Regions from separate parts of the Pseudoflavonifractor sp. An187 genome, predicted to be linked through region 2. Evidence: riboswitches for the same ligand, from Rfam matches in the RefSeq annotation. Region 2 holds a riboswitch; each other region holds the start of a gene.
The links. Region 2 has a riboswitch for ZMP and ZTP ahead of B5F22_RS06745 (formate--tetrahydrofolate ligase). Riboswitches for the same ligand answer to the same signal wherever they lie in the genome.
Positions count from the first base shown of each region.

Region 1: another riboswitch for ZMP and ZTP. It lies ahead of pflA (pyruvate formate-lyase-activating protein); the one in region 2 lies ahead of B5F22_RS06745 (formate--tetrahydrofolate ligase).
Region 3: another riboswitch for ZMP and ZTP. It lies ahead of B5F22_RS01275 (IMP cyclohydrolase); the one in region 2 lies ahead of B5F22_RS06745 (formate--tetrahydrofolate ligase).

Region 1 covers NZ_NFKG01000004.1:21,638-31,412, reverse strand. Annotated here, with positions in the region: gene B5F22_RS03590 (RNA methyltransferase) at 1-783, opposite strand, end outside; gene B5F22_RS03585 (LCP family protein) at 843-2,369, opposite strand; gene B5F22_RS03580 (LCP family protein) at 2,581-4,074, opposite strand; ZMP/ZTP riboswitch at 4,278-4,363, shown strand; gene pflA (pyruvate formate-lyase-activating protein) at 4,424-5,146, shown strand; gene pflB (formate C-acetyltransferase) at 5,164-7,407, shown strand; gene B5F22_RS03565 (beta-L-arabinofuranosidase domain-containing protein) at 8,004-9,775, shown strand, end outside.
Region 2 covers NZ_NFKG01000012.1:6,920-16,694, reverse strand. Annotated here, with positions in the region: gene B5F22_RS06765 (acyl-CoA dehydrogenase) at 1-650, shown strand, start outside; gene B5F22_RS06760 (electron transfer flavoprotein subunit beta/FixA family protein) at 671-1,474, shown strand; gene acrA (acryloyl-CoA reductase electron transfer subunit beta) at 1,493-2,599, shown strand; gene B5F22_RS12590 (hypothetical protein) at 2,824-3,321, shown strand; ZMP/ZTP riboswitch at 3,581-3,672, shown strand; gene B5F22_RS06745 (formate--tetrahydrofolate ligase) at 3,723-5,387, shown strand; gene B5F22_RS12750 (metalloregulator ArsR/SmtB family transcription factor) at 5,443-6,519, opposite strand; gene B5F22_RS06735 (S8 family serine peptidase) at 6,773-9,775, shown strand, end outside.
Region 3 covers NZ_NFKG01000001.1:250,434-260,208, forward strand. Annotated here, with positions in the region: gene purE (5-(carboxyamino)imidazole ribonucleotide mutase) at 1-284, shown strand, start outside; gene purC (phosphoribosylaminoimidazolesuccinocarboxamide synthase) at 322-1,032, shown strand; gene B5F22_RS01260 (amidophosphoribosyltransferase) at 1,051-2,475, shown strand; gene purM (phosphoribosylformylglycinamidine cyclo-ligase) at 2,481-3,530, shown strand; gene purN (phosphoribosylglycinamide formyltransferase) at 3,534-4,172, shown strand; ZMP/ZTP riboswitch at 4,200-4,278, shown strand; gene B5F22_RS01275 (IMP cyclohydrolase) at 4,334-5,047, shown strand; gene B5F22_RS01280 (phosphoribosylaminoimidazolecarboxamide formyltransferase) at 5,051-6,223, shown strand; gene purD (phosphoribosylamine--glycine ligase) at 6,239-7,495, shown strand; gene B5F22_RS01290 (helix-turn-helix transcriptional regulator) at 7,508-7,960, shown strand; gene cls (cardiolipin synthase) at 8,014-9,561, opposite strand; gene B5F22_RS01300 (DNA polymerase III subunit alpha) at 9,574-9,775, opposite strand, start outside.

The DNA.
Region 1 (9,775 bases), on a different contig from region 2:
AGAGGCGGCGGCCACGTTGAGGGAGTCCACGTCGTGGGACATGGGGATGCACACGGCCTCATCGCACCCGTCGATGGTGGTCCGGGCCAGGCCGTCCCCCTCCGTGCCCAGCAGAAGGGCCAGCTTGTCGGCTTGGTGCAGACTGGGGTCTTCAATGGAGTGGGCGTCGGGGGTGAGGGCCAGGGCGACGGTGCGAAAGCCCAGGGTGTGGAGCTGCTCCAGTCCGCCCTCCGGCCACTGGGGGATGCGGGTCCAGGGAATCTGAAATACTGTGCCCATGCTCACCCGCACCGAGCGGCGGTACAGGGGGTCACAGCAGTTGGGGGTGACCAGCACCGCATCCATGTGCATGGCAGCCGCCGAGCGGAAAATGGCCCCCACGTTGGTGGGGTCTGCAATGCCCTCCAGCACCGCCACCCGGTGGGCGTTGCGGCACAGCTGCTCCACCGAGGGGAGGAGGGGGCGGCGCATGGCGCACAGCACCCCTCGGGTGAGGGGAAATCCGGTGAGCTGGGCCAACAGGTCCGAGGGCCCGGTGTACACCGGCACCCCGGAGCACCGCTCCAGAAGGGGCTGGGCCTGTCCGGTGATGTGCTTTTCCTCCATGAGAAAGGAGAGGGGCTCATAGCCCCCATTCAACGCCCGCTCAATGACCTTGGGGCTCTCGGCGATAAAGATGCCCTTTTCCGGCTCCTTTCGGTTTCTCAGCTGGGCCTCGGTGAGGCGGGCGAAGGCGTCCAGCCCCGGGTGGTCCAGGGTGTCCACATAGATGATAGTTGCCATGTCAATTCCTCCTAAGAGAAAGGCCAGGTGCATGCACACCTGGCCTAAATCGGTATTTGTTAATAGGAAGGGGCGTCAGAGGTCGCTGCGTTGGGGTCCTCAATGATCTTGCCGTCCCGCACCTGCTGCATCAGGTCCTTGGCCATCTCCACGGTGGACTCATCGGGGATGGTGACGTAGGCCTTCTGGCTGGGGATGGAGTAGGTGTACTCGCTGGAACCAGTGCCGGAGACGTAGTAGGTGACGATGTTCCAGTCGCCGCCGTTGGCCAGCTGATCCCGCACCAGAGCGGTGATGAGGTCGGTGGGGATGGAGGTCTTGAAGCAGTCATCCACTGCATCCATCAGGGAAGTGAAGTTGGTGAGCATGGCGGGGGACATGGCCTTCCCAGCCACGGCCTGGATGACCTGCATCTGGTTGATGCCGCGCTGATAGTCGCCGTTGACAAAGGCGTAGCGCTCGCGGACGTAGTACAGAGCTTCGTAGCCGTCCAGCTTGTTGATGCCCTGGGTGTAGTGGATGGTGGTGGGAGCGATGGTGGAGTAGAAGTCGTGCTCGGAATCCACCTCAATGCCGCCCAGAGCGTCGATGATGGTCTCAAATCCGGTGAAGTTTACCCGGAAGTAGTAGTCGATGTCGATGCCGTAGTACTGGGCCAGGGTGTCCTTGCTCTCGTCCACACCGTAGAGTCCGGCGTGGGTGAGCTTGTCGGGGTAGTCGTAGGAGCTGCTGCGGGCCAGGGGAATATAGAAGTCGCGGGGGGTGTTGAGCAGCAGCACCTGGCGGGTCTCGGTATTGACGGTGGCGATGATGTTCACGTCGCTGCGGCCGGTGGCCATGATGTTGCTGTCCCGGGAGTCGCTGCCGCTGATGTACACGGAGAACACAGAGTCCGCCTTGGAGATGGAGGTCTTGTCGTTGTTGTTCTCCGTCTCCACCACCACGTGGAAGGACTTGACTTCCCGCAGCCCGCCCATGGCGTCCTCATAGCCCTCCAGGTCCTCCAGCACACTCATGTGGCCCTGGTCGGTGAGAATGGCATCCACCTCGCCCTCAGCCAGGGCGTCCACCAGCTCGGTGGCGCTGGCGTAGGCTTTGGTGGAAAGGGTGGTCTTGTATTCCTGGTCCAGCTGCTGGATGGCGGCCTTGGTGTTGGCCTCCGTCATGGACAGGGTGCCGAAGGTCTCGTCCAGCAGGTCCTCCATGTTCCGGTCATCGTCGGAGCGGACATAGACGGTCATCAGAGAGGTCTCATCTTCTTCGGCGGTGATGTTGTTCAGGGTGTCCATGCCGATGTTGATGTAGCGAATGCCCACGGCGAAGATCAGGCAGAAGATCATGGCCAGCACCGAGCCGATGGCCAGCCGCACCGGCTTGGAACGGGTCAGACTCAGCCACCACACCACGATCACGGGAACGGCTACCACTGCGCACAGCAGCCCGATGCGCAAAGCGTCCAGCATCTGGGTGGAGATGGCGGTGTAGACAAAATATCCGCCTAATATGGTAAAGGCAATCAGGGCGAGTTTGTTGAGAAAAAAGTCAAAACCAAGGCGTCCAGACTTCTTGTTTGGATATTTTCCCATAATATGTTCCTTCCTTTGACACCGCTTCCAGAGGGGCGGGCGTCAGGGTGATGTGTGCGGCGACCCTGCCGCAGCGGATAACTTCCGACATTATAGTACAAAAGAAGGAAAATGGCAATGGAAGTATCCGGGAATTTCCACCTGTTTTCGATTTTTGTGGGAAATTACAGACGGCCCGGCGCTTCAAGCGCCGGGCCGTCTGTGAGATTGATTATGACTGGGGGGAGGTGACGATTTCTCCGTTGCGCACCTGCTCCATGAGCTGCTTGGCGGTTTCCACGGTGGTCATATCAGGGACAATGACATCCAGATGCCAGTCAGGATAACTGTAGGTGTACTCCTTGCTGAAGGAGCCGGAGACGTAGTAGCTGACGATGTTCCAGTCCCCGCCGGTTTGCAGCTGGTTTTGCACCATATCGGTGATGAAGTCAGAGGGAATGCTGGTGCGGAAGCAGTTGCCCACGGCGTCCATGAAGGGGAGGTACTGGGTGAGAATGGCGGGGGAGAGGACCTTGTCCGCCACAGCCTCGATCATCCGCATCTGGTGGATGCCCCGCTGATAGTCGCCCTTGGGGAGGTTGTACCGCTCCCGGACGAAGTACAGGGCCTTCTCGCCGTCCATGTGGTTGACGCCCTTTTCATAGGTGTAGTCGGAGATATAGGACTCGAAGTCGTAGTCCGAGTACACGTCAATGCCGCCCAGGGCGTCAATGATGCCCTCAAATCCGGCGAAGTTTACTTTGAAATAGTAGTCCAGCTCTATGTCGTAGAGCATTTCCAGAGTTTTGATACTCTCCTCAATGCCCCGGCCCCCGGCGTGGGTGAGCTTGTCCGGGACTCCGCCTGAGAAGGACAGGGGAATGAAGTAGTCCCGGGGAGTGGACACCAGCAGCACCTGGTGGGTTTTGGGGTTGATGGTGGCGATGATGTTCACATCGCTGTTGCCCGAGGTGGAGATATCGCTGCTTCGGGAGTCGCTGCCGCTGATATATACCGTAAAGGGCTGGTCCAGGGGGATGGCGGGAGCGGTGGTGGGCTGGGGAGCGGCGCTGGCCTGGAGGGGCACCTGAATGGTGTCCACCATGCGCAGACTCTGCATCACGTCCTTGTACTCCTCCAGGTCGTCCAGCACGGTCATGTGGCTCTGGTTGACCAAAATGGCGTCGATTTCCTTGTTGTTGAGGGCGTCCACCAGTTTGGTTGCCTCGGGATAGCCCTGGGGGGTGAGGGTGACGCTGTACTTGGCGTCCAGCTGTTTCACCGCCGCCTGGGTGTCCGTCTGGTCGGCGCTGAGCATGCCAAATGGGTGCTGGAGCAGCTCGTCCATGCTGCGGGTATCATCTCCCCGCACATACACGGACATGGCCAGGGTCTGGGCCTCCGGGTTGGTGACCCGGTCCAGAGTGTCCAGGCCCACCCGGGCATAGACAATGCCCACGGCGAACACCAGACAGAACACCACGGACAGCACGGAACCCGCCGTGCGCTTGGCGGGGCCGCGGCTGAACCGCAGAGCAAACACCACCACTACGGCCACCACCACCGCCGCCGCAATCAGGGCCAACAGCAGGGGGGTGAGCATGTGGGTGAAGAAGAGAGCGGCCACAAAGCCGATGCCGAGAACGGCAAACAACAGCAGGGCCAGCAGATTGACCACGGTCTCCAGACCGGAGCGGGCAGTTTTTTTCTTGTACCGTTTTGCCATGTGGCATATCTCCTTGTCGTTGTTATGGCACATTATAGTATGCCACAGGGGAAATGGCAACGGCTCCAGGGGGTCGGCGTGCAGAATTTACAACTTCGATACAACTCCTTGCGGAGTTCTTAAAAAGTGTCCAGAAATTGAAAAATAATGGGAAATAAAAATGAAGCTTGACAAACGACACAAGATATAGTAGCCTGTACTCACGGTGATCATACACCTGGCGGTATTAAGTGGAATCAACCACGTGGCGTATGATCGTGAAAGCCGGCCGACCGTCTGGGCAAGAAAAAGGTCCCAGTGGGTCGGTCTTTTTCTTTATCCAACAAATGGAAAAAGAAGGGAGTTCACAATGAAAGGACGCATTCACTCTGTGGAGAGCATGGGGCTGGTGGACGGCCCCGGCATTCGCACCGTGGTGTTTCTCCAGGGGTGTGGGCTGCGGTGCCAGTACTGCCACAACCCGGACACCTGGGAGTGTGGCGCCGTTGCCGCCAAGGAGATGACGCCGGAGGAACTGGTGGCCAAGCTGCGCCGGTTCAAATCCTACTACGGCGCCACCGGCGGGGTCACCTTTTCCGGCGGTGAGCCGCTGTTGCAGCCGGAGTTTTTGGCCCAGGCCCTGGAGCTATGCCAAAAGGAAGGCATTCACACCTGTCTGGACACCGCCGGGTGCGGGCTGGGGGACTATCAGCGGATTTTGTCCCACACCGACCTGGTGCTTCTGGACATCAAGCACTACACCCCCCAGGGGTTCCAGGCGGTCACAGGCCGGGACACCGGGGAATGGAGAGCGTTTCTCAGCCAATTACAGGCCCAAGAGGTGCCCCTGTGGATTCGACACGTGGTGGTGCCCGGGCTCACCGACGGCGATGAGCATTTGCAAGGGCTTTTGGACTTTGTCTCCACCTTGCGCCATGTGCGCCGGGTAGAACTGTTGCCCTATCACACCCTGGGGGTACACAAGTACCACACCCTGGGATATCCTTACCCCCTGGAGGGGGTGGAGCCCCTGGCCAAGGACGCTCTGGCCGGGTGGCAGGAGAAGTTTGACCGAGCGTTTCCCCATATTTGATAAGGAGGTACATTCCCATGAGCATTGATGTCAACTGCACCGCCTGGGAGGGCTTTCGCACCGGCGAATGGCGCCACCTGGTGAATGTGCGCAACTTCATTCAGAAGAACTACACCCCCTATACCGGAGATGACAGCTTCCTGGCCCCCATCTCCCCCCGTACCGCCAAGGTGTGGGAGAAGGCCCACGCCCTCATTGTGGAGGAGCTGAAAAAGGGCATCATCGACGTGGAGACCCACGTGGTATCCGGCATCGACAACTTCGAGCCCGGCTACATTGACCAGGAAAACGAGGTCATTGTGGGCCTCCAGACCGACGCCCCCCTCAAGCGTATCGTGAACCTGTACGGCGGTATGCGTATGGCCGAGTCCGCCCTCCACGAGTACGGCTACGAGCTGGACCCCGAGATTGAGCGCCACTTCAGCCTCTACCGCAAGACCCACAACGAGGGCGTGTTTGACGCCTACCCCAAGCGCACCCGTCTGGCCCGTACCGCTGGCCTGCTCACCGGTCTGCCTGACGCCTACGGCCGTGGCCGTCTGGTGGGCGACTACCGCCGGGTGCCCCTGTACGGCACCGACTTCCTCATTGAGGAGAAGCAGAAGGACCTGGACATGCTGGATGGCCCCATGACCGAGGAGCGCATCCGCCTGCGGGAGGAAGTGAGCACCCAGATTCGGGCTCTCAAGGAGTTCACCCACATGGCCAGCCGCTACGGCTGCGACGTCACCCGCCCCGCTGAGAACGCCCATGAGGCCGTGCAGAACCTGTACCTGGCCTATCTGGCGGGCGTGAAGGAGAACAACGGTGCCGCCACCTCTCTGGGCCGCACCGCCACCTTCCTGGACATCTACATCCAGCGGGACCTGGACCGTGGTCTGCTGGACGAGCAGGGGGCCCAGGAGCTCATTGACCAGTTCATCATCAAGCTGCGCCTGGTGCGTCACTTGCGTACCCCCGAGTACAACGAGCTGTTTGGCGGCGATCCCACCTGGATCACCGAGTCCCTGGGCGGCATGGGCATTGACGGCCGCACCCTGGTGACCAAGAACAGCTTCCGCTACCTCCACACCCTCACCAACCTGGGCACCGCTCCCGAGCCCAACCTCACCGTGCTGTGGAGCCAGAACCTGCCCCAGGCCTGGAAGGACTACTGCGCCAAGATGAGCATCGCCACCGACTCCATCCAGTACGAGAACGACGACGTGATGCGCCCCCTGTACGGGGACGACTACTGCATCTCCTGCTGTGTGTCCGCCATGGCCGTGGGCAAGCAGATGCAGTTCTTCGGCGCCCGGGCCAACCTGGCCAAGAGCCTGCTGTACGCCATCAACGGCGGTGTGGACGAGAAGAAGGGCCTCCACGTGGTGCCCGGCATCATCCGGGACGAGGACGAGGTGCTGGACTACTCCAAGGTGCTCACCAATTATAAAAAGGTACTGTCCTACGTGGCTGAGCTGTATGTGGACACCATCAACATCATCCACTACATGCACGACAAGTACGCCTACGAGGCCAGCCAGATGGCCCTCCACGACACCCTGGTGGAGCGCCTGGCCGCCTTCGGCGTGGCGGGTCTGTCCATTGCCGCCGACTCTCTGTCCGCCATCAAGTTTGCCAAGGTGCGTCCCATCCGCAACGAGGACGGCATCGCCGTGGACTTTGAGGTGGAGGGCGACTTCCCCAAGTACGGCAACGACGACGACCGGGTGGACGACATCGCCGTGGAGATCGCCGCCTACTTCTCCGCCGAGCTCAAGAAGCACCCCCTGTACCGGGGCGCCATCCACACCCTCTCCGCCCTCACCATCACCAGCAACGTGATGTACGGCAAGAAGACCGGCTCCACCCCCGACGGCCGCAAGGCCGGCGAGCCCTTCGCCCCCGGCGCCAACCCCATGCATGGCCGGGACGAGAACGGCGCTCTGGCCAGCCTCAACTCCGTGGCTAAGATCCCCTACCGGGGCGTGTGTCAGGACGGCGTGTCCAACACCTTCTCCATCGTGCCCAACGCCCTGGGCAAGAGCGCCCAGGAGCGTATCACCAACCTGGTGTCCATCCTGGACGGCTACTTCGTCCAGGGCGCCCACCACCTGAACGTCAACGTCATGGACCGTCAGGTGCTGTTGGATGCCATGGAGCACCCCGAGCAGTACCCCACCCTCACCATCCGCGTGTCCGGCTATGCGGTGAACTTCAACCGCCTGAGCCGGGAGCAGCAGCTGGAGGTCATCAAGCGGACCTTCCACGAGTCTGTGTAATCAAACATCGCTCCCCAAAGCCCAGAGAATGCTTCGGCGTTCTCTGGGCTTTCTTTCATGCCCTGACACTGCTTAAAACAGACAACTTTTATTTTATAAAGGCCATGCAATGAATTTGCATGCTTGAAAACTTGGTACAAATCTATGAGAAAAACCGTGAGTGAGAGGGGTAGATTTCCTGGGATTTGAGGGGAAATCCCGGCTTCAGGGCAAGGAAATGAGTGGCAGCAAATGAGAAATATTTGAAAATTCTAATGTGTTACGAGGGGATTACCGGAGAAAACGGTTGAAAAGCTGGGTGTTGTATAATTTGTATTGTTGGAATGGTGGAAAATATCAAATCTCTGTGCAATGTGTTGATTTTCGGATGGGCGAATGCTAACATCAATGATAAAGGTAACAGACATATGTGCAGTTTGTATGAAAGAGAGCATCAAATTGCAAAACCAATTTCCCTGATTGTTCCGGTTGGGGAACTGTTCTTCCCTGCGAGGGGAGCGGAAGGAGGCGAAGGCCAGACAGCAGGTGTGGAAGGCAGCGTTCCGCAAGAGAACCATGCAAGACTCAAGACTACTATGATAAAGAGAGGGGAAAACATGAAGAGTTTCAAGAAGTTCGGAAACAAACGCGTTGCAGCAGGCCTTCTCAGTGCGGCCATGGTGTTGTCCATGGTTCCCATGAGTCCGGCCCGAGCGGAGAGCCAGGACAGCGGGACGCTGTACAACTATTTACAGGCTGGCGAAGAGGACCTGGGCAATAACATCGCCCTGAAGGCCACGGCCGGGGCCTCCTACACCAACGTCTGGGGCATCTCTCCCAACGCCATGAACGATGGGAAGCTGGCCACCTCCGACCCCTACTCCAGCTGGAACAGCTGGGGCACCAACGACGAGGCCTATCCCGTCACCACCTCCCTGACTTGGGAGTCCGAGCAGGTGATCACAGGCATGCGGGTGATCTGGTGGGCGGACAACGCCACCATCAACGCCAACGCCAACGTCACCTTCCCCAAGTCCGCCACCCTGTACTATGTGGACAGCGAGGGCAACGAGCAGCTCATCACCGGGATGACCAATGAGAAGGGCATGCCCACCGACGAGGTGGGCGTGGAAGTGGATTCCAGCTCCAACAACGGCATCAACGGAAACAACCAGTACTGGAACTACGTGGAATTTTCTGAGCCCATCACCACCAGCCAGCTGCGCATGAAGATCCAGCGCAACGGCAGCGGCACCAACGGTGTGGGCATCAGCGAGTGGGAGGCCTTTGGCTATCAGACCATCGGCACCGGCACCAACGTGGCCGGTGAGGCCACCGTGTCCGCCTCCTACACCAACACCACCCTGCCCGACAACGCCGAGGCCGCCATCAATGACGGCGCTCTGGCAGACGGCAACTGGACCACCTGGAACACCTGGTCCGAGGCTGGCGACGTGGAGTACCCCGTCACCGTGGATTTGGACTGGGGCAACGCCACCTATGACATCTCCAGCGTCCGGGTCATGTGGTGGTCGGACAACGGGGGCGTGCAGTTCCCCGCCTCCTGCCGGCTCCAGTGGTACAATGAGCGCTCCAAGGAGTGGGTGGATGTGACTCAGATGGTGGACGAGACCGGGGCGGACACCTCCACCGTGGGCGTGAAGTTCGGTACCGCCGATGAGGCGGGCACCGATGCCAGCCAGTATACCAACGGGGCCAACCGCTATTGGAACGGCGTGACCATGAACGAGTCTGTGCAGACCAGCAAGCTGCGCCTGGTCATCGACCGCAACGGCAGCGGCCAGACCGGCGTGGGCATCGGCGAGGTGGAAGTGTACGGCACCAAGCTGGCCCAGACCGACGGGGACAACGTGGCCCTCCAGGCCACCGCCTCTGCGGACGCCCAGAACACCCCGGTGACCAACGTCAACAACGGGCAGCTGGCCACCAACGCGGGCACCTCCTGGAACACCTGGAACAGCAGCACCTATCCCACCACCGTCACCCTGACCTGGGACGCCCCCTATGTGCTCAACAGCATGCGGGTGATGTACTGGGCGGATAACGGCAACCTCACCGCCTCCGGCAACGTCACCTTCCCCAAGAGCTGTGAGGTGGAGTACTACAACCACGAGTCCGGCCAGTGGGAGAAGATCACCAACATGACCAACGAGTCCGGCGAGGTCGTGTCCTCCGTAGGCGTCAAGTACGGCAGCGCCGAGGCCGCCTCCGACCAGCCCGGCAGCTACCTCAACGGCAACAACCGCTACTGGAACGTGGTCTCCTTCCAGGAGCCGGTGAAGACCACCCAGATCCGCCTGAAGATCGACCGCAACGGGTCCGGCGCCAACGGCGTGGGCATTGGCGAATGGGAAGTGTACGGCGAGGA
Region 2 (9,775 bases):
CCGTCACCGGCACCGTGCTGGACAAGCGCGGCCGCAAGAGCAAGGAGATCTCCGCTTTCATCGTGGAGCGCACCGATCCCGGCTTCAAGGTTGGTAAGCACGAGAAGAAGATGGGTATCCGCGGCTCCTCCACCTGCGAGCTGATTTTCGAGGATTGCGTCATTCCCAAGGACCGTCTGCTGGGCAAGCAGGGCAAGGGCTTCGCCATCGCCATGAAGACCCTGGACGGCGGCCGTATCGGCATCGCTGCTCAGGCTCTGGGTCTGGGCGAGGGTGCCGTGGAAGAGGCCATCAACTACACCAAGGAGCGCGTGCAGTTCGGTCGCCGCATTTCCCAGTTCCAGAACACCCAGTTCCAGCTGGCTGAGATGCACACCAAGATGCAGGCCGCTCAGTTCCTGGTCTACTCCGCCGCTGCCAAGAAGCAGGCTGGTGAGAAGTACACCATGGACGCCGCCATGGCCAAGCTCTTCGCTGCTGAGGCTGCCAGCGACGTGACCCGTCGTGCCGTTCAGCTGTTCGGTGGCTACGGCTACACCCGTGATTACCCCGTGGAGCGCATGATGCGTGACGCCAAGATCACCGAGATCTACGAGGGTACTTCCGAGGTTCAGCGTATGGTTATCGCTGCCAACCTGGGCATTAAGTAATTGAGGAGGAAGAGCGCATTATGAAAATCATTGTCTGTGTCAAGCAGGTGCCCGACACCTCCGGCAAGGTTGCTGTGAAGGCTGACGGCACCATGGACCGTGCCGCTATGGCCACCATCTCCAACCCCGATGATATGAACGCTCTGGAGGCCGCCCTCCAGATCAAGGATAAGAACCCCGACACCAAGGTGGTTGTCATCTCCATGGGTCCCCCTCCCACGGAGTCCATGCTGCGTGAGTGCCTGGCTATGGGCGCTGACGAGGCCGTGCTGGTGTCCGCCCGTGAGTTCGGCGGCGCTGATACCTTCGCCACCTCCACCACTCTGACCGCTGCCATCCGCAAGATCGGCGTGGAGAAGGACGACATCGTGTTCTGTGGCCGTCAGGCCATCGACGGTGACACCGCTCAGGTCGGTCCCCAGATCGCTGAGAAGCTGGGCCTGCCCCAGGTCACCTATGTCACCGGCATCGACTACACCGACGGCCAGCTCACCGTGCGCCGCGAGCTGGAGGATGGCTACATGACCATCAAGGTGCAGACCCCCTGCCTGCTGACCTGCATCAAGGAGCTGAACACTCCCCGTTACATGCGTGTGGCTGGCATCATGGATTGCTATTCCAAGCCCTACACCGTGCTGGACTTCAACGCTCTGGTGGACGATCCCATGGTGGAGCTGGAGACTGTCGGCCTGAAGGGCTCTCCCACTCAGGTGTACAAGTCCTTCTCTCCCCCCGTCAAGGGCGCTGGCACCATGCTGGAAGGTGCCGACAAGGCCACCTGCGAGCAGCTGGTGTCCATTCTGGGCGAGAAGCACATCATTTAAGGGAAGGAGCACTGAATTATGGCTTTCAATAGTAAAGACACCGCCGCCTTCAAGGGCGTGTGGGTATTCTGCGAGCAGCGCGACGGCGTCATCCTGAGCACCGGCTACCAGCTGCTCAGCGAGGGCCGCAAGCTGGCCAACGATCTGGGCGTGGAGCTGTGCGGCGTGCTGCTGGGCCACGAGGTCAACGAGACCTACGCCAAGGCTCTGGGCGGCTACGGCGCTGACCGTGTGTACATCTGCGATCACCCCCTGCTGAAGGACTACACCACCGATGCCTACACCAAGGTCATCTGCGACCTGGTGGAGGACAAGAAGCCCGAGATCTTCCTCATCGGCGCTACCAACATCGGCCGTGACCTGGGCCCCCGTGTGGCTGCCCGTCTGAAGACCGGTCTGACCGCTGACTGCACCCACCTGGACGTGGATGTGGAGAAGTACAAGGCCTTCCTGAAGACCACATCCACCATCGACGTGGACAACACCAAGTTCGAGGCCAACACCAACCTGAAGATGACCCGTCCCGCCTTTGGCGGCCACCTGATGGCCACCATCGTGTGCCCCGACTATCGTCCTCAGATGTCCACCGTGCGTCCCGGCGTCATGCAGACCCAGGCCTACAACGAGGAGACCGCTGCTAAGACCGTCCTGGAGAAGGTGGACGTGCAGCTGACCAAGGAAGACATCCACGTGGACCTGGTGGAGATCGTCAAGTCCGCCAAGAAGGCCGTTGACCTGATTGGCGCCGACGTGGTTGTCTCCGTGGGCCGTGGTATCAGCGCCGACCCCAAGCGTGGTCTGGAGATCGCTGAGGAGCTGGCCAACGTTCTGGGCGGCGTGGTTGGCGCTTCCCGTGCCGTGGTGGACGACGGCTACATCGGTGTGGACCACCAGGTTGGTCAGACCGGTAAGACCGTTCACCCCAAGATCTATGTGGCCCTGGGCATTTCCGGCGCCATTCAGCACGTGTCCGGCATGCAGGACGCTGAGTGCATCATCGCCGTGAACAAGAATGCCAACGCCCCCATCTTTGACGTGGCTACCTACGGCATTACCGGCGACCTGTTCAAGGTCGGCCCCATGCTGGCTGAGGCCATTGCCAAGTTCAAGGCTGAGAAGGCCTAAGTTGCATTTTTTAAGACTGGCTTCCCTTCGGGGAGGCCAGTCTTTTTTTGCCTGCGTTGCAGGCGAAAAAGACTGGGAAGAAGTGAGATGGGGTCCCATACAAGGGGGGCACCACACGAAAAATACATTCTAAAACAAATTAGCTAGATTAGCTGATTTAGCTATTGCAAAACTGTTGAGAGCATGGTACAGTGTGGGTACAGCAAAAATAAGGAGGAATGCACATGCTGATTAAGTCCTCGGATACGTTGAGTAAAGACTATGAGGCATTTTCAAAATTGGCACACAAGGTGCAAGAACCAATTTTCATCACAAAGGAGGGAGAAGGGGATTTAGTATTAATGACGATAGAAGTTTATGAAAAGATTTGTAGGAGTTCAAATTTAGAAGGGAGGAAATCCGCAATATCTAAAGAAGAAAAAGTTGATGTGGAGGTTAGTGATATGACAGAAAATAGACTAGGTAAGATTTTGCGAGAACTGTATGATAGTGCAGCACGGGGGCATCAGGTAGCGAATATTCACACTTTTGCCATTTATTATGCCAATGTAATTGAGAAAAACAGACTTAGTAAAAAAGAAATTCTACGTGTAGCGGGATTGCCTGAAACATATCAAACGGAAATTTCAAAGGGAATTAATCTGGCGCAGTATGTGGATGTAAAGAATGATGTCATCGAAAGAATACAAAAGATTGAAGCGACAATTGGATTAAACATATGAATGATATTCACAGTGAATATGACAACAGAGAGCCCGAACAATGGGACATATAAACTCTTTAGCTAGATAGAAAACTACCAGTTCCGGCCCTGCGTAATTTTGGAAAAAACCTGGAATCCATTGCACGGCAACGGGTTGAGGCTGTTGAAAACTTTGTGGAAGCTGTGGATAACTTCCTGTAATCTCTGAGTAAAGCCTGTGGGAAGGGAGGGCAAAGCGGGGAAAGGCCTTGACGGGTGTGGGCGGGCATGGTAAGATAAATCTGCTGTATGACTGACGGAAGTGGAGTGACCACGTGGAGTACAGCCGACGCCCATGTGCGCCGTATTGCCGACCGTCTGGGCGCACTCGAAATCAGTGCGCCCTTTTTTGTTTTTGAGGCGCAGGAAGGAGCATGGAAGATGAAAACAGACATTCAAATTGCCCAGGAGGCCCAGATGCTGCCCATCGGACGGGTGGCGTCCATGGCCGGGATTGACGAGAACCTGCTGGAGTATTACGGCAAGGTGAAGGCCAAGATCGACATCACCCCGTTGCGCAATGTGCCCCGGAAGGGCAAGCTGATTCTGGTCACCGCCATCAACCCCACCCCTGCCGGAGAGGGCAAGACCACCACCTCGGTAGGGTTAGCCGATGCCCTGCGCCGCATGGATAAAAATGTGATGCTCTGCCTCCGGGAGCCCTCTCTGGGCCCCGTGTTCGGCGTGAAGGGCGGCGCTGCCGGCGGCGGCTACGCCCAGGTGGTGCCCATGGAGGACATCAACCTCCACTTCACCGGCGACTTCCACGCCATCGGTGCCGCCAACAACCTGCTGGCCGCCATGCTGGACAACCACATCCAGCAGGGCAACGCTCTGGGCATTGACGTGAAGAAGATCACCTGGCGCCGCTGCGTGGACATGAACGACCGCCAGCTGCGCAACATTGTGGACGGCCTGGGTGGCCGGATGCAGGGCGTGCCCCGGGAGGACGGCTTCGATATCACTGTGGCCAGCGAGATTATGGCTGTGCTGTGCCTGGCCACCGGCCTGTCTGATTTGAAGGAGCGGCTGGGCCGCATGATCGTGGGCTACACCTACGATGACAAGCCCGTTACCGCCGCCGATTTGAAGGCCCAGGGCGCTATGGCTGCCCTCTTGAAGGACGCCATCAAGCCTAACCTGGTGCAGACCTTGGAGCACACCCCCGCTCTGGTCCACGGCGGTCCCTTCGCCAACATCGCCCACGGCTGCAACTCCGTCTCCGCCACCGACACCGCTTTGAAGCTGGCCGACTACGTGGTCACCGAGGCGGGCTTCGGCGCCGATCTGGGCGCTGAGAAGTTCCTGGACATCAAGTGCCGGGCCGCCGGGCTCACCCCCGATGCCGTGGTCATCGTGGCCACGGTCAAGGCTCTGAAGTACAACGGCGGCGTGCCCAAGACTGAGCTGGGGGCGGAAAACCTGGAGGCTCTGGAGCGTGGCCTGCCCAATTTGCTCAAGCACGTGGAGAACATCACCCGTGTGTTCGGCCTGCCCGCCGTGGTGGCCATCAACCGCTTCGCCAATGACACCGAGGCCGAGCTGAACCTCATCCGCACCCGCTGCCAGGAGCTGGGGGTCAATGTGGCCCTGTCCGAGGTGTGGGGCAAGGGCGGCGAGGGCGGCCTGGAGCTGGCCGAGGAAGTGCTGCGCCTGTGCGACCAGCCCCAGGACTTCCACTACGCCTATGACCTGGACCTGCCCTTGAAGGACAAGATTCAGACCATCGTGGAGAAGGTGTACGGCGGCGCTGGCGTGCACTACACCGCTGCCGCTGCCAAGGAGCTGGCCCGTCTGGAGGCCATGGGCTTTGACAAGCTGCCTGTGTGCATGGCCAAGACCCAGTACTCCCTGTCCGACGACGCCACCCAGCTGGGACGGCCCGAGGGCTTCACCATCACCGTGTCCAAGGTGAAGGTGTCCGCCGGCGCTGGCTTCGTGGTGGTGCAGACCGGCGACATCATGACCATGCCCGGCCTGCCCAAGGTGCCCGCCGCCGAGAAGATCGACGTGGACGAAAACGGCGTCATCTCCGGCCTGTTCTGAGATATAAAATTCGTTTGGCGGCCATCCCCCCACGGGGATGGCCGCCATTTTTGCGTCATTTTTTGCCGAACAGCGCCGCCTGCCGCTCCAAAAACCGCTGGACCTGTTCTTCGTCCAGGGTGTAAAAGGTGCGGTTCCCGTGGATGGTGCACTGCACCAGGCCGCAGTCAGAGAGCTTATTCATATGGTGGTGGATGGTGTTGCGGCTGAGAGAGAAGCGGGTGGACAGCTCCTGCACATAGGCGGTGCGTCCCCGCAGATAGCACAGAATGTCAAACCGGGTGGAGTCCCCCAACAGGCGATAGGTCTCGCACACCTGGTCCTGGGCGGAGGTACGGCCGCTGACCAGCTCCATGAGCTCCCGCCGCAGCACGCCGCCGTAGATGCGCACCTGGCCGGGGGCCTCGTCAAAGGTCAGGTTGGTGTCCGCCCCGAAGAGGAAGGGGTGAAGGGTGTAGGTGGTTTCCGGGGCGGGGCGCAGGTGGGACAGCTGGGTGAAAAACTCCAGCTGGGACAGGGGGGCGCACTGTTGGAGATAGGGGGCGGCCAGCTCTTCCAGCTGCGCCTGGTGTTCCTCCAGGTGGGCCACAATGGGGCGCAGGCACGCCAAGGCCCGCGCTCCCACCGCCCGGTGGTTGCGGGAGAGCTCCAGCAGGGCCACCTTGGTGGAGTCCGGGGCGTTGAGCCCCAGCACCAGGTCGGTGAAGACCTGGGCATCCATCCGGCGCTGGTTGGGCAGGTCGTCCTCGAAGATGCTGGCAATGCCCCAGACCACCTCCTCCCGGTCCAGCCCGTCCACCAGATGGGAGAAGGCCTCCCAATCCCCTTGGAATCGGTCCAGCAGGGGATAGAGGAGGAAGAAGGCGGGAGAGCTGGAGCCGATGGTGTTGTAGGGGAAGCCCTCCAGGTTGCCAAACAGCGCCTGGATTTCCTTTTCCTCAGCAGTGGCCACCCGGTCCAGCTGGTGGGTGAGGGCCTTGAGTCGCTCCAGAGCCTGGCACAGAGCGGGGCTGGGCAGCACCTTGCGCTGCTGAATGCGCTGCTCCATCTGGTCCCAGGTTTTGTTGCTGGCACGCCGTCCCAGATAGGCCAGTGCTTCCAGAATGAGGTTTGGTTTGTGTTGAATTATCATAGAAATTCCTTTCTGCCCCGGAGTTTCAGCTGATACGGTAAGATTGGCTGGGGCTTGCAGTTGACAATTTTTTGGAGAGTTGACAATTTCTCTTGACAAAGGGAATGGGTGGAGGTATCATTTGACCATGACATACGCCTATCGTACAAAACGAACGATGTCCATATGATAGCATGGCAGAGCCCTTTGGGCAATGGGGGTATGTGAGATTCAGATAGAAGGGAGAAGAACAATGGAAAAAGTCAGAAAAAGCATGGCAATGTTACTTGCCGTCATGATGCTGGCTGGCGCACTTCCCGGAGCTGCTTGGGCTGAGGGCACTCAGACCAATGAGCGCACGGTCCAGGCCCAGGAAGTGGAGTCCGAGTCCCGGGTGCAGTACCAGGACGCCCAGGACGACAGCCAGCCCCGATATGCAGAGGATGAGGTGGTAACCGTCATCGTGGAGATGGAAGCTCCTGCTGTGATGGACTGCTACCAGGTCAGCAGCTACGCCGCCTCTGTGGGCGACGAGACCAGCGCCGGTGAGGCGGTGTCTGAGTACCTGGCCTCCGCCGATGCCCAGCAGACCACCCAGCAGCTGCTGGACGATCAGCAGGGCATCATCGACCAGGTCACCGCTCTGGCCGCTCAGCAGCCTGCGGTGACCGATGCCACCGAGGAAAACAGCGGTGAGCCGGTTGGTACCATTGTAGGCCAGTGGGCCACTCTGGTCAATGCCATGGCTATCCGGGTGCCCTACAGCGCTCTGGATGAAATTCGCAACCTGGACGGGGTCAAGCGGGCCTATGTGGAGCTGGTGTATGACCGGCCCGAAGAGACCAGCGGCACCGTGGACGGGGACAAGGCCTGGTACTCCTACAGCTATGATAAGGTAGGGGTGGAAGGTGTCTGGAGCCAGGGCTACACCGGTCAGGGTATGCTGGTGGCCGTGCTGGACACCGGCCTGGACCTGAAGTGGGGCGTGACCCAGAACGAGGATGGCACCCAGGGCCGCGGCGTGGTGCGGGTCCACGAGGCCTTCACCGACAACTCCTTTAAAAACGACCCCAGCGATGCCGAGAGCGGCTGGAATCTGCGCTACACCTCTGAGAGCCTGGCTGCCTTCCTGGAGGACAACCAGCTCAACTCCACCACGGGTGCCGATGGCGGCGTGATCGTGTGGGACTACAACGGTCTTTATAAGAACCTCAAGGTGCCCTACGCCTGTGACTACGCAGACGGCGACATCAACGTCCTGCCCACCTCCAGCGACCACGGCACCCACGTCTCCGGTACGGTGGCGGGCTATGCCGAGACCGACGAGGGCGAGGTCATTTTCTCCGGCGTGGCCCCCGATGCCCAGATCATGATGATGAAGGTGTTCCCCGATCAGGACGGCGGCGCCCAGCAGTCTGTGACCCTCAACGCTCTGGAGGATGCTCTGGCCTTGGGCGCAGACGTCATCAACCTGAGCTTGGGTTCTGACAACGGCTTTGCCGACGACGACACCATGCAGAACGAGCTGTACGCCCGCATTGAGGAGGCCGGCATTGTGCTCATGACCTCCGCCGGCAACAGCAGCTACTCCTCTGCCAGCAACAACTACGGGGACAACCCCCTGACCTCCAACGTGGACACCGCTATGATGTCCTCTCCTGCCATTTACGACTCCAACCTGAGCATTGCCTCTCTGGAGAACGCCATCCAGGTGCAGTCCTACTTCACCTGGACCAACGAGGAGGGTGAGACCCGGGAGATCTCCTACACCGATCCCTGGACCGTGGCCATGAAGGCCACCTTCGCCGACGGCAAGGAGTACCCCGTCTACCTGGTAGAGGGCACCGGTACCTGGAGCGACTACAACGCCGTGGGCTGGTACAATGAGTACTCCAACCCCAACGGAAAGACCGGCTTTGCCCTGGTCAAGCGCGGCGACCTGTCCTTTGCCGATAAGGTCACCAACGCCCAGTCCTTCTCCACTGTGGCCCACGGAGAGAAACGGGGCATTCTGGGCGTGCTGATCTATGACAGCGACCCCAATGCCACGGAACTGATCAACATCAGCGTGGAGAACACCAGCCTCACCAGCGCCTTTATCAACGGCCAGGACGGCGCTGCCATGGAGGCTGCCCTCAAGGCAGGTCAGTCCGTGAACATCGTGGTTCCCGAGGACGACAAGGCCGTGGAGAGCCCCACCGACGGTCAGATGTCCACCTTCTCCTCCTGGGGCGCCGGTCCCAGCCTGGAGCTGAAGCCTGAGATCACCGCCCCCGGCGGCAACATCTGGTCCACCATCATCGACCAGATCAACACCGCCGACGAGGGCTACACCGGCAGCTACGGCATGATGAGCGGTACCTCCATGGCCGCCCCTCACATGACCGGTATTGCCACCCTGGTGCGCCAGTACGTGCAGTCCAGCGCAGCCTTTGCCGGCAAGGAGCCCAGCGAGGTGGGCGACATTGTCAACCAGCTGCTGGTGAGCACCGCTGTGCCTCAGACCGATCAGAGCGGGGTGTACTACTCTCCCCGTCAGCAGGGCGCCGGCCTGGTCAACGCCACCGCCGCCGTGGACACTCCCGCCTACATCACCGTGGACGGCCAGAACGTGGGCAAGCTGGAGCTGCTGGACGACCCCGACCGCACTGGCAGCTACGACATCACCTTTGATGTGCACAACATCTCCGACAAGGCCATGACCTATGACGTGGCCATCACCCTCATGCGCCCTGCCACCGAGACGGTGGACAGCACCTGGGGCGAGCGCAACACCATGATGCACCAGGACGTGGTCATCAAGACCGTGGAGCTGGGCCAGGTCACCGTGGAGGCCGGACAGACCGCCCGCTTCTCCAAGACTGTGACCCTCACCGACAGTGAGAAGGCTCAGCTGGACCAGCTGTTTGAAAACGGCGTGTATGTGGAGGGCTTTGTCTCCCTCACCGACACCGCCGGCACCGCTCCCGCCCTGGGCCTGCCCATGCTGGCCTTCTACGGCGACTGGACGGCCGCCCCCATCTTTGACCAGGGCGACTGGACCGACGAGGCCGAGGACGGCGAGAACGTGATGAACAACGAGTCCACTTGGGGCGTGTCCCTGATGGGTAGCACCGTGGTCAACTGGAGCTCCGGGGGGATCATTGGCTATCTGGACCTGGGCCAGAATCCCTTTGACTCCGACGCTGTCATGAACCAGACCCTCTATTGCGAGGAGAACATCACCATCTCCCCCAACGGAGACGAGTACTTCGACCGCGTGGACGACTACATCCTC
Region 3 (9,775 bases), on a different contig from region 2:
GCGCTTTCGCCGGAAATTCCACCCTCCCCGTCATCGGCATCCCCCTCAAGGGCGGCGCTGTGGACGGTCTGGACGCTCTGCTGGCCACCGTCCAGATGCCCAGCGGCATCCCCGTCGCCACCGTGGCCCTCAACGGCGCCAAGAACGCCGCTGTGCTGGCCGCCCAGATTCTGGCTGTCACCGACGACGAGCTGGCCTCCCGTCTGGACGCTGACCGGGACATCATGGCCGCTCAGATCGCCGCCAAGGAAGACAAGCTCCAGCAGGAACTGGCTGAACTGTAATTTCATTCACTTTGAGATAGAGAAAGGACGATTTATCATGAACAAACTGGAACAGCTGTATGAAGGAAAGGCCAAGAAGGTGTTCGCCACCGAGAACCCCGACATCGTGATCGTCTCCTACAAGGACGACGCTACCGCCTTTGACGGCGCCAAGAAGGGCACCATCCTGGGCAAGGGCGCCATCAACAACCAGATGAGCAACTTCCTCATGTCCCAGCTGGAGAAGGCCGGCGTCCCCACCCACCTGGTGGAAGAGCTCAATGAGCGTGAGACCGCCGTGAAGAAGGTTTCCATCGTCCCCCTGGAGGTCATCATCCGCAACATCTCCGCCGGTTCCTTCGCCAAGCGCTACGGCGTGGAAGAGGGCATTGTGTTCGACCAGCCCACCATCGAGTTCTCCTACAAGAACGACGACCTCCACGACCCCCTCATCAACGACTACCACGCTGTGGCTCTGAAGCTGGCCACCTGGGAGGAGATCGAGCAGATCAAGACCTACGCCTTCGCCGTCAATGAGTTCTTGAAGAAGACTCTGGCCGAGTGCGGCGTGACCCTGGTGGACTTCAAGCTGGAGTTCGGCAAGACCTCCGACGGCACCATCGTCCTGGCCGACGAGATCAGCCCCGACACCTGCCGCTTCTGGGACTCCAAGACCGGCGAGAAGCTGGATAAGGACCGTTTCCGTCGCGACCTGGGCAACGTGGAGGGCGCTTATCAGGAGATGAGCCGCCGCCTCATGGGCAAGTAATTTACTAGGAGGAACAGCATGGGAGGCTTTTTTGGCGCCGTCTCCAAGCGGGACGTAACTCTTGATATCTTTTTCGGCGTGGACTACCACTCTCACCTGGGCACTCGTCGGGGCGGCATGATCATTCATGACGCCGCCGACGGCTTCCAGCGTCAGATCCACTCCATTGAAAACACCCCCTTCCGCACCAAGTTCGAGAAGGATCTCCACGACTTCCACGGCTGCAGCGGCATCGGCTGCATCAGCGACACCGACCCCCAGCCCCTGCTGGTTCGCTCCCACCTGGGTCTGTACGCCATCACCACCGTGGGCGTCATCACCAACACCGACCAGCTGGTGGCAGAGCATTTTTCCGAGCCCGGCCACCAGTTCATGGCCATGAGCTCCGGTAAGGTCAACTCCACCGAGCTCACCGCCGCCCTCATCAACCAGAAAACCAACCTCATTGACGGTATCCGCAACGCCCAGGAGCTCATTGAAGGGTCCATGACCCTGCTCATTCTCACCGAGCACGGTGAAATCATCGCTGCCCGGGACCGCCTGGGCCGTCTGCCCGTCCTCATCGGCAAGGGCCCCGAGGGCCACTGCGTGTCCTTTGAGTCCTTCGCCTACCACAAGCTGGGCTACGAGGATGCCTACGAGCTGGGCCCCCGGGAGATTGTCCGGGTCACTGCCGACGGCTTTGAGACTCTGGTCCCCGCTGGCGACGAGATGAAAATCTGCGCCTTCCTGTGGACCTACTACGGCTACCCCAACTCCAACTACGAGGGGGTCAACGTGGAGGTCATGCGCTACCGCAACGGCGAGATCATGGCCCGGGACGAAGAGGCCCGAGGCGTACAGCCCGACGTGGACTTCGTGGCCGGTGTGCCTGACTCCGGTGTACCCCACGCCATCGGCTATGCCAATAAAAGCGGCAAGCAGTTTGCCCGCCCCTTCGTGAAATACACCCCCACCTGGCCCCGCTCTTTCATGCCCGCCAACCAGGAGGTGCGCAACCAGGTGGCCAAGATGAAGCAGATTCCTGTGCCCGAGCTCATTCAGGACAAGAAGCTTCTCTTCGTGGACGACTCCATCGTCCGTGGCACCCAGCTGCGGGAGACCGTGGACTTCCTCTACGAGTCCGGGGCTAAGGAAGTGCACATGCGCTCCGCCTGCCCCCCCATCATGTACAGCTGCAAGTATCTGAACTTCTCCCGGGGCAACTCCGACATGGACCTGCTGGCCCGTCGCACCATCCAGGAGCTGGAGGGCGACGAGGGTCAGAAGCATCTGGAGGAGTACGCCGACGCCAACACCGAGCGTGGCCAGTGCATGCTCAAGTCCATCTGCGAGAAGATGGGCTTTGACTCCCTGGGCTATCAGTCCCTGGACGGCCTGCTGGAGTCCATCGGCCTGGACCGGGATAAGGTGTGCACCTACTGCTGGAACGGAAAGGAGTAATTTTCATGAATCATTCTGACTCTCACTCTGCCTCCTACGCCGCTGCCGGCGTGGACGTCACCGCCGGATATGAGGCGGTGCGCCGCATCAAGCCCATGGTGGAATCCACCTACATTCCCGGGGTCATGGGTACCCTGGGTGGCTTTGGCGGCATGTTTGCCCCCGACATAAGTGGCATGAAGAAGCCCGTGCTGGTGTCCGGCACCGACGGCGTGGGCACCAAGCTGAAGCTGGCGTTCCTCATGGACAAGCACGACACCGTGGGCATCGACTGCGTGGCCATGTGCGTCAACGACATCATCTGCGGCGGCGCCATGCCCCTGTTCTTCCTGGACTACATCGCCTGCGGTAAGAATGACCCCGCCCGCATCGCTGACATCGTCACCGGCATCACCGAGGGCTGCCGTCAGGCTGGCTGCGCCCTGGTAGGCGGCGAGACCGCCGAGATGCCCGGCTTCTACCCCGTGGACGAGTACGACCTGGCTGGTTTCTCCGTTGGCATGGTGGATGAGGAGAAGATCATCGACGGCAAGTCCCTGGCCGAGGGCGACGTGCTCATCGGTCTGGCCTCCTCCGGCGTGCACTCCAACGGCTTCTCTCTGGTGCGTAAGGTCTTCGACGTGGAGCACGCTGACCTGAAGACTCCCATGAACGAGCTGGGCGGCAAGAGCCTGGGCGAGGCCCTGCTGGAGCCCACCCGCATCTATGTCAAGGCCGTGAAGGCCGTGCTGGGCGCTGGCGTGGATGTCCACGCTGTCAGCCACATCACCGGCGGCGGCTTCTATGAGAATGTGCCCCGCATGATGGTGGACGGCCTCACCGCCCAGATCAAGCTGGACTCCTTCCCCACCCTGCCCATCTTCTCCCTCATCCAGAAGGCGGGCAACATCCCCGCTCGGGATATGTACAACACCTTCAACATGGGCATCGGCATGATTCTGGCCGTCCCCGCTTCTCAGGCTCAGGCCGCTCTGGACGCCCTGGCCGCAGCTGGCGAGACCGCCTACCAGATCGGCAGCGTGGTGGCTGGCGAGGCTGGCGTGGAACTGGTGTAATCCATGGGAAAGCGTATTGCCGTTTTGGTGTCCGGCGGCGGCACCAACCTGCAAGCCCTCATTGACGCCCAGGCCCGGGGTGAGCTGGGCGGCGGCACCATTGCCGCCGTCATCTCCTCCAAGGCCGGGGCGTACGCCCTGGAACGGGCGGAGAAGGCGGGGATTCCCCACTATGTCATCCCCCGCAAGGAGTATCCCTCCAACCAGGCCATGACCCAGGCGCTGGTGGCCAAGCTCCGTGAGCTGGACATTGACCTGGTGGTGCTGGCAGGCTTCATGATCATTCTCACCGAAGAGATGGTGCAGGCCTACCCCAACGCCATCTTGAACGTCCACCCCGCCCTCATCCCCTCCTTCTGCGGAGAGGGCTGCTACGGCCTCCACGTCCACGAGAAGGCCCTGGAGTACGGAGTGAAGGTGTCCGGCGCCACCGTCCACTTTGTCTCCGAGGAGTGTGACGGCGGCCCCATCGTGCTGCAAAAGGCTGTGGCTGTGGAGGAGGGGGACACCCCCGAGACCTTGCAGCGTCGCATCATGGAGCAGGCCGAGTGGCACATCCTGCCCCAGGCCGTCTCCCTATTCTGCCAAAATCGGCTCCATGTAGAGGGCCGAGTGGTCCACATTCTGCCCCCGCAAGCTTGACAAAGGCGCTCAGGGCATGATATAGTTAACAGGCTATATGACTGACGGAAGTGGGTTGACCACAGGGAGTATAGCCGTAGAAATGCCGACCGTCTGGGCGCACCTATTTTGTGGATAGGTGCGCCCTTTTTCTTTGACCAACACTTTGAGGAGGTACCACTATGACAACTTTGGATCTGTGCCAGGAGCTGTCCCGCAACCCCTACCCCGGCCGGGGCATCGTGCTGGGCCGCACCGCTGACAACAAGCATGCGGTGATCGCCTACTTCATCATGGGCCGCAGCGAAAACAGCCGCAACCGCATCTTCGAGGAGACGGACGACGGCATCCGCACCCGGGCCTATGACGAGAGCAAGATGACTGACCCCTCCCTGATCATCTATCACCCCGTGCGCCAGGTGGGCGAGGACACCATTGTCACCAACGGCGACCAGACCGACACCATCCAGCAGGGCCTGCTGGCTGGCAAGACCTTTGCCGAGTCCCTGCGCTCCCGCTGCTTCGAGCCCGATCCCCCCAACTACACCCCTCGCATCTCCGGTCTGCTCCTCAAGGACGGAAGCTACAAGCTGTCCATTCTCAAGTCCGCCTACGGCAACCCCGATTGCAACCTGCGCTACTTCTACGAGTACGACGCTCCCCTGCCCGGCACCGGACACTTCATCCACACCTATCAGGAGAACCTGGACCCCCTGCCCTCCTTCGAGGGTGAGCCTCGTCTGGTGGCCATCACCGCCCCGGACGCCGAGACCCTGGCCGGGGACCTGTGGCTGTCCCTCAACGACGAGAACAAGGTCTCCCTCTTCGTCCGCTACATCGACCTGGAGACCGGAGACTGTGAGACTTCCATCATCAACAAACACTGGGAGGTTTAATCCATGACTGAACTGGAACTGAAATACGGCTGTAACCCCAACCAAAAGCCCGCCCGCATCTACATGGACGAGGGTGAGCTGCCCATCACCGTCCTCAACGGCAAGCCCGGCTACATCAACTTCATGGACGCTCTCAACTCCTGGCAGTTGGTGAAGGCCCTGAAGAAGGCCACCGGCCTGCCCGCCGCCGCCTCCTTCAAGCACGTCTCCCCCGCCGGTGCCGCTCTGGGCACCCCCCTCACTGATGTGGAGAAGCAGATCTACTTCGCCGACGGTTTTGACACCTCCCCCATCGCCTGCGCCTACATCAAGGCCCGCGGCGCCGACCGTCTGTGCTCCTACGGCGACTGGGCCGCCCTGTCCGACGTGTGCGACGAGGCCACCGCCCGGTTCCTGGCCATGGAGGTCTCCGACGGCATCATCGCCCCCGGCTACACCGACGAGGCCCTGGCCATTCTCAAGACCAAGAAGAAGGGCAACTATAATGTGGTGCAGATTGACCCCAACTACGAGCCCGCCCCCATTGAGACTCGCCACATCTATGGCATCACCTTCCAGCAGGGCTACAACAACTTCGAGATCAACGAGAGCCTGCTGGACAACATCGTCACCGAGAACAAGGAGCTGCCTGAGGCCGCCCGCCACGACCTGCTCCTGGCCCTGCTGACTCTGAAGTACACCCAGTCCAACTCCGTGTGCTACGTCAAGAACGGCCAGACCATCGGTGTGGGCGCTGGTCAGCAGAGCCGCATCCACTGCACTCGTCTGGCTGGCTCCAAGGCAGACAACTGGATGCTGCGTCAGCACCCCAAGGTCCTGGGCCTCCAGTTCGTGGACAACATCCGCCGTCCCAACCGGGACAACGCCATCGACGTGTACATCTCCGACGAGTACGAGGATGTGCTGGCCGAGGGCGTGTGGCAGGAGACCTTCAAGGTCAAGCCCGAGCCCCTGACCCGCGAGGAGAAAAAGGCCTGGATTGCCCAGATGCACGGCGTGTCCGTGGGCTCCGACGCCTTCTTCCCCTTCGGCGACAACGTGGAGCGGGCCCGCAAGTCCGGCGTGGAGTACATCGCCCAGCCCGGCGGCTCCATCCGGGACGACAACGTCATTGAAACTTGCAACAAGTATGGAATTGTCATGGCCTTCACCGGCATGCGCCTGTTCCACCACTAAGAGGAGGGTCAACCCATGAGAGTACTCGTAGTGGGCAGCGGCGGCCGTGAACACGCCATCTGCTGGAAGCTGGCCCAGTCCCCCAAGGTCACCGAGCTGTTCTGCGCCCCCGGCAACGGCGGCATCGCCCAGGTGGCCACCTGCGTGGATGTCAAGGCCACCGACGTGCCCGGCATGGTGGCTTGGGCCAAGGAACACCACATGGATTTCGTCATGGTGGCCCCGGACGATCCCCTGGCCATGGGCATGGTGGACGCTCTGGAGGAGGCGGGCATTCCCGCCTTCGGCCCCCGGGCCAACGCCGCCATCATTGAGGCCAGCAAGGCCTTCTCCAAGGAGCTGATGGCCAAGTACCACATCCCCACCGCTGCCTATGCCACCTTCACCGAGCTGGACAAGGCCCTGGCCTACATCGAGGAGCAGGGCGCTCCCATCGTGGTGAAGGCCGACGGCCTGGCCCTGGGCAAGGGCGTGGTGGTAGCCTCCACCGTAGAGGAAGCCAAACAGGCCGCCACCGAGATGATGGCAGACAAGAAGTTTGGCGAGTCCGGCTCCACGGTGGTCATCGAGGAGTGCATGGTGGGTCCCGAGGTCACCGTGCTGGCCTTTGCCGACGGCAAGCACGTGGTCCCCATGCCTGCCAGCCAGGACCACAAGCGAGCCTTTGACGGCAACCAGGGCCCCAACACCGGCGGCATGGGCGCCATCTCTCCCCCGCCCCAGTACACCTCTGAGATCGCCAAGCAGTGCATGGAGGAGATCTTCCAGCCCACCATTGACGCCCTTCAGGCGGAGGGTCGTCCCTTCCACGGGGTCATCTACTTCGGCCTCATGCTCACCCCCAAGGGTCCCCGGGTGGTGGAGTACAACGCCCGCTTTGGCGACCCCGAGTGCCAGGTGGTGCTCTCCCTGCTGGACACCGATTTGATGGACGTGCTCCAGGCCTGTGTGGACGGCACCCTGGACCAGCTGGATATCCAGTGGAAGAAGGAGGCCGGGTGCGTGCTGGTGCTGGCCTCCGGTGGCTATCCCCTGGACTACAAAAAGGGCTATCCCATCTCCGGGCTGGAGGAGGCCGGTAAGACCTCCGTGGTGTTCCACGCTGGCACCGCTCTGAAAGACGGCCAATACGTCACCAACGGCGGCCGTGTGCTGGGTGTCACCACCACCGCCCCCACGCTGGAGGAGGCCATTTCCAACGCCTATGAGGCAGGCAAACACATCTCCTTTACGGACATGCACTTCCGCACCGACATCGGACACGCATTTTAAGGAGCGTTTTCTATGATTACCTTGGCCCAGCGCATCACAGAATTGCGCACCCAAAAGGGCATGAGCCGCCCGGAGCTGTCTCTGGCCCTGGGCCTGCCCAAAACCGCTGTGGAGAAGTTCGAGACGGGGCGTCAGACCCCCACCCAGGAGCAGCAGAAGAAGATGGCCGCCTATTTTGGCGTGTCTCTGTTCTACCTCCGGGGGGAGAGCAATGATCCCACCACCCAGGACAGCTGGATGAATGGGGCCATTCCCGACGACGACCCCGCCCCCTATCTCCCACCCCAGCCCAAGCGGGCCCCAGCATCCCGTCCCTCCCCGGTAAAGGAGGGCTCCATGCTGGACCCCATTCTGAAAAGCGCTGGCTTCCAGCAGGCCGTCCACGACGCTGTGGTGGATGTGCTCCGCTCCAAAGAGGGGCAGCAGCTGCTGGAACAGGCGGTAGCCCGTTACCTGCGCAAATAACCACAAAAAAGATCGGACCAGGATGTTCTCTCATCCCAGTCCGATCTTTTTTCTTATAACAGCGGAGCAAGCACCTGCAAGATTTCCCGCCCCAAGCGGCGGTAGTAGGGCACGCTCTTACACTGCTCCAGGGTCACCGCCACGCTCTTGTCCTGGGTACTCAAAAAGTCGTCCCGGATCTGGTGGACAGTGGGGGTGCCATACAGGAGCACCCCGTTTTCAAAGTGCAAAAACATACTGCGGTAGTCCATATTCACCGTGCCTACGGTGGCATAACAGTCGTCCACCACAAAGTTTTTACTGTGGATGAAGCCGGGGGTGTACTCATAGATCTTCACGCCCGCCTCTATAAGCTCGTCGTAGTGGGCCCGGGTCACCTCAAACACCGTCTTTTTGTCCGGGATGTGGGGGGTGATGATGCGCACGTCCACCCCGGACTTGGCGGCGGTGGTGAGGGCTACCGTCATGGAGTAGTCAATGACCAGGTACGGCGTGGTGATGTACACATACCGCTTGGCCCGGTTGATGAGGTTGAGGTACACCGACAGCCCCACCGGCTCATTGTCCCAAGGGCAGTCCTGGTAGGGCTGCACATAGCCCACCTCGCTCCACGCCGAGGGCTCCGGCCGGTAACCGTCAAAGTCCTCGGCACTGTTCTCGGTGAAGTCCCACATGGACAGGAACGACACCGTCATAGACCACACCGCATCCCCCTCCAGGCGGATGGCAGAATCCTTCCAATGGCCGAACCGGGACTTGACGTTGATGTACTCGTCCGCCATGTTGATGCCCCCGGTAAAGGCCACCGTTCCGTCGATGATCATATATTTCCGGTGGTCCCGGTTATTCTGGCGCAGAGACACCACCGGGAGGATGCGGTTAAACACCCGGCACTGGATGCCCAGCTTTTCCATGCGCTCCGGGTAATCCGCCGGAAGGGTGAAGATGGACCCCACGTCGTCGTAGATCACCCGGACCTCCACCCCCTGCTGCACCTTCACTTGCAGCACGTCCAGGATGGAGTTCCAAAGCTTACCCTCTTCAATGATAAAGTATTCGATGAAGATATACCGCTTGGCCCCCCACAGGGCGGCCAGAATGTCGCTGTAACAGTTGTCCCCCAGGGGATAATAGTGGCTCTTGGTGTTGCCATATACCGGGCAGTGGGCCACCTGCTCCAGGTAGTTGGCCATGCACGAGGCATCCGAGCCAATGAGTTGGGTCAGGGCCCCGGCCCGGTGGCACTCATCCCCCAGGTTCTGGCACACTTTCTCCTCCATGATGCGCAGACGCTTCTGGTTGAAGTTGGACAGGTGGTTTCCACCCAAGAGCAGATAGGCCAGCGACCCAAAGGGCATCAGACCCAGAACAATGATAATCCAGCTGATCTTATACCCTGGATTACTCTTACTGGCTACAATCCACACCACCACCAGAATGGACAAGATCAAAAAGGCCCCATGTATCATGTCGTAATGGGGAATCTCCTGTAGCCTGGAAAGGGCAAACACGTAGAACCCCAACTGAACGACGATCAACACCGCCATAATGCCCAGTCGGTGAAACAACAACTTTCCGATATGCGTCAGTATCCGATTCATGGTATCTCCTCTTTACCGCAAAACCACGCTGTCCTCGCCCAGCGTCTCTCTCAGTTCCTCCAGCAGCACCGCATGGTGCAGACAGCCCGCCAGCAGCTTCTTTTTGCTGTCTTGCAGGTAGACCACCGTGCGGCTCTGGCCGGGGAACATACTCAGCAGCTTTTTCAGCCACACCAGGGACTCATTTCCGTCGGGCAGGCGAATCCACAGGGTC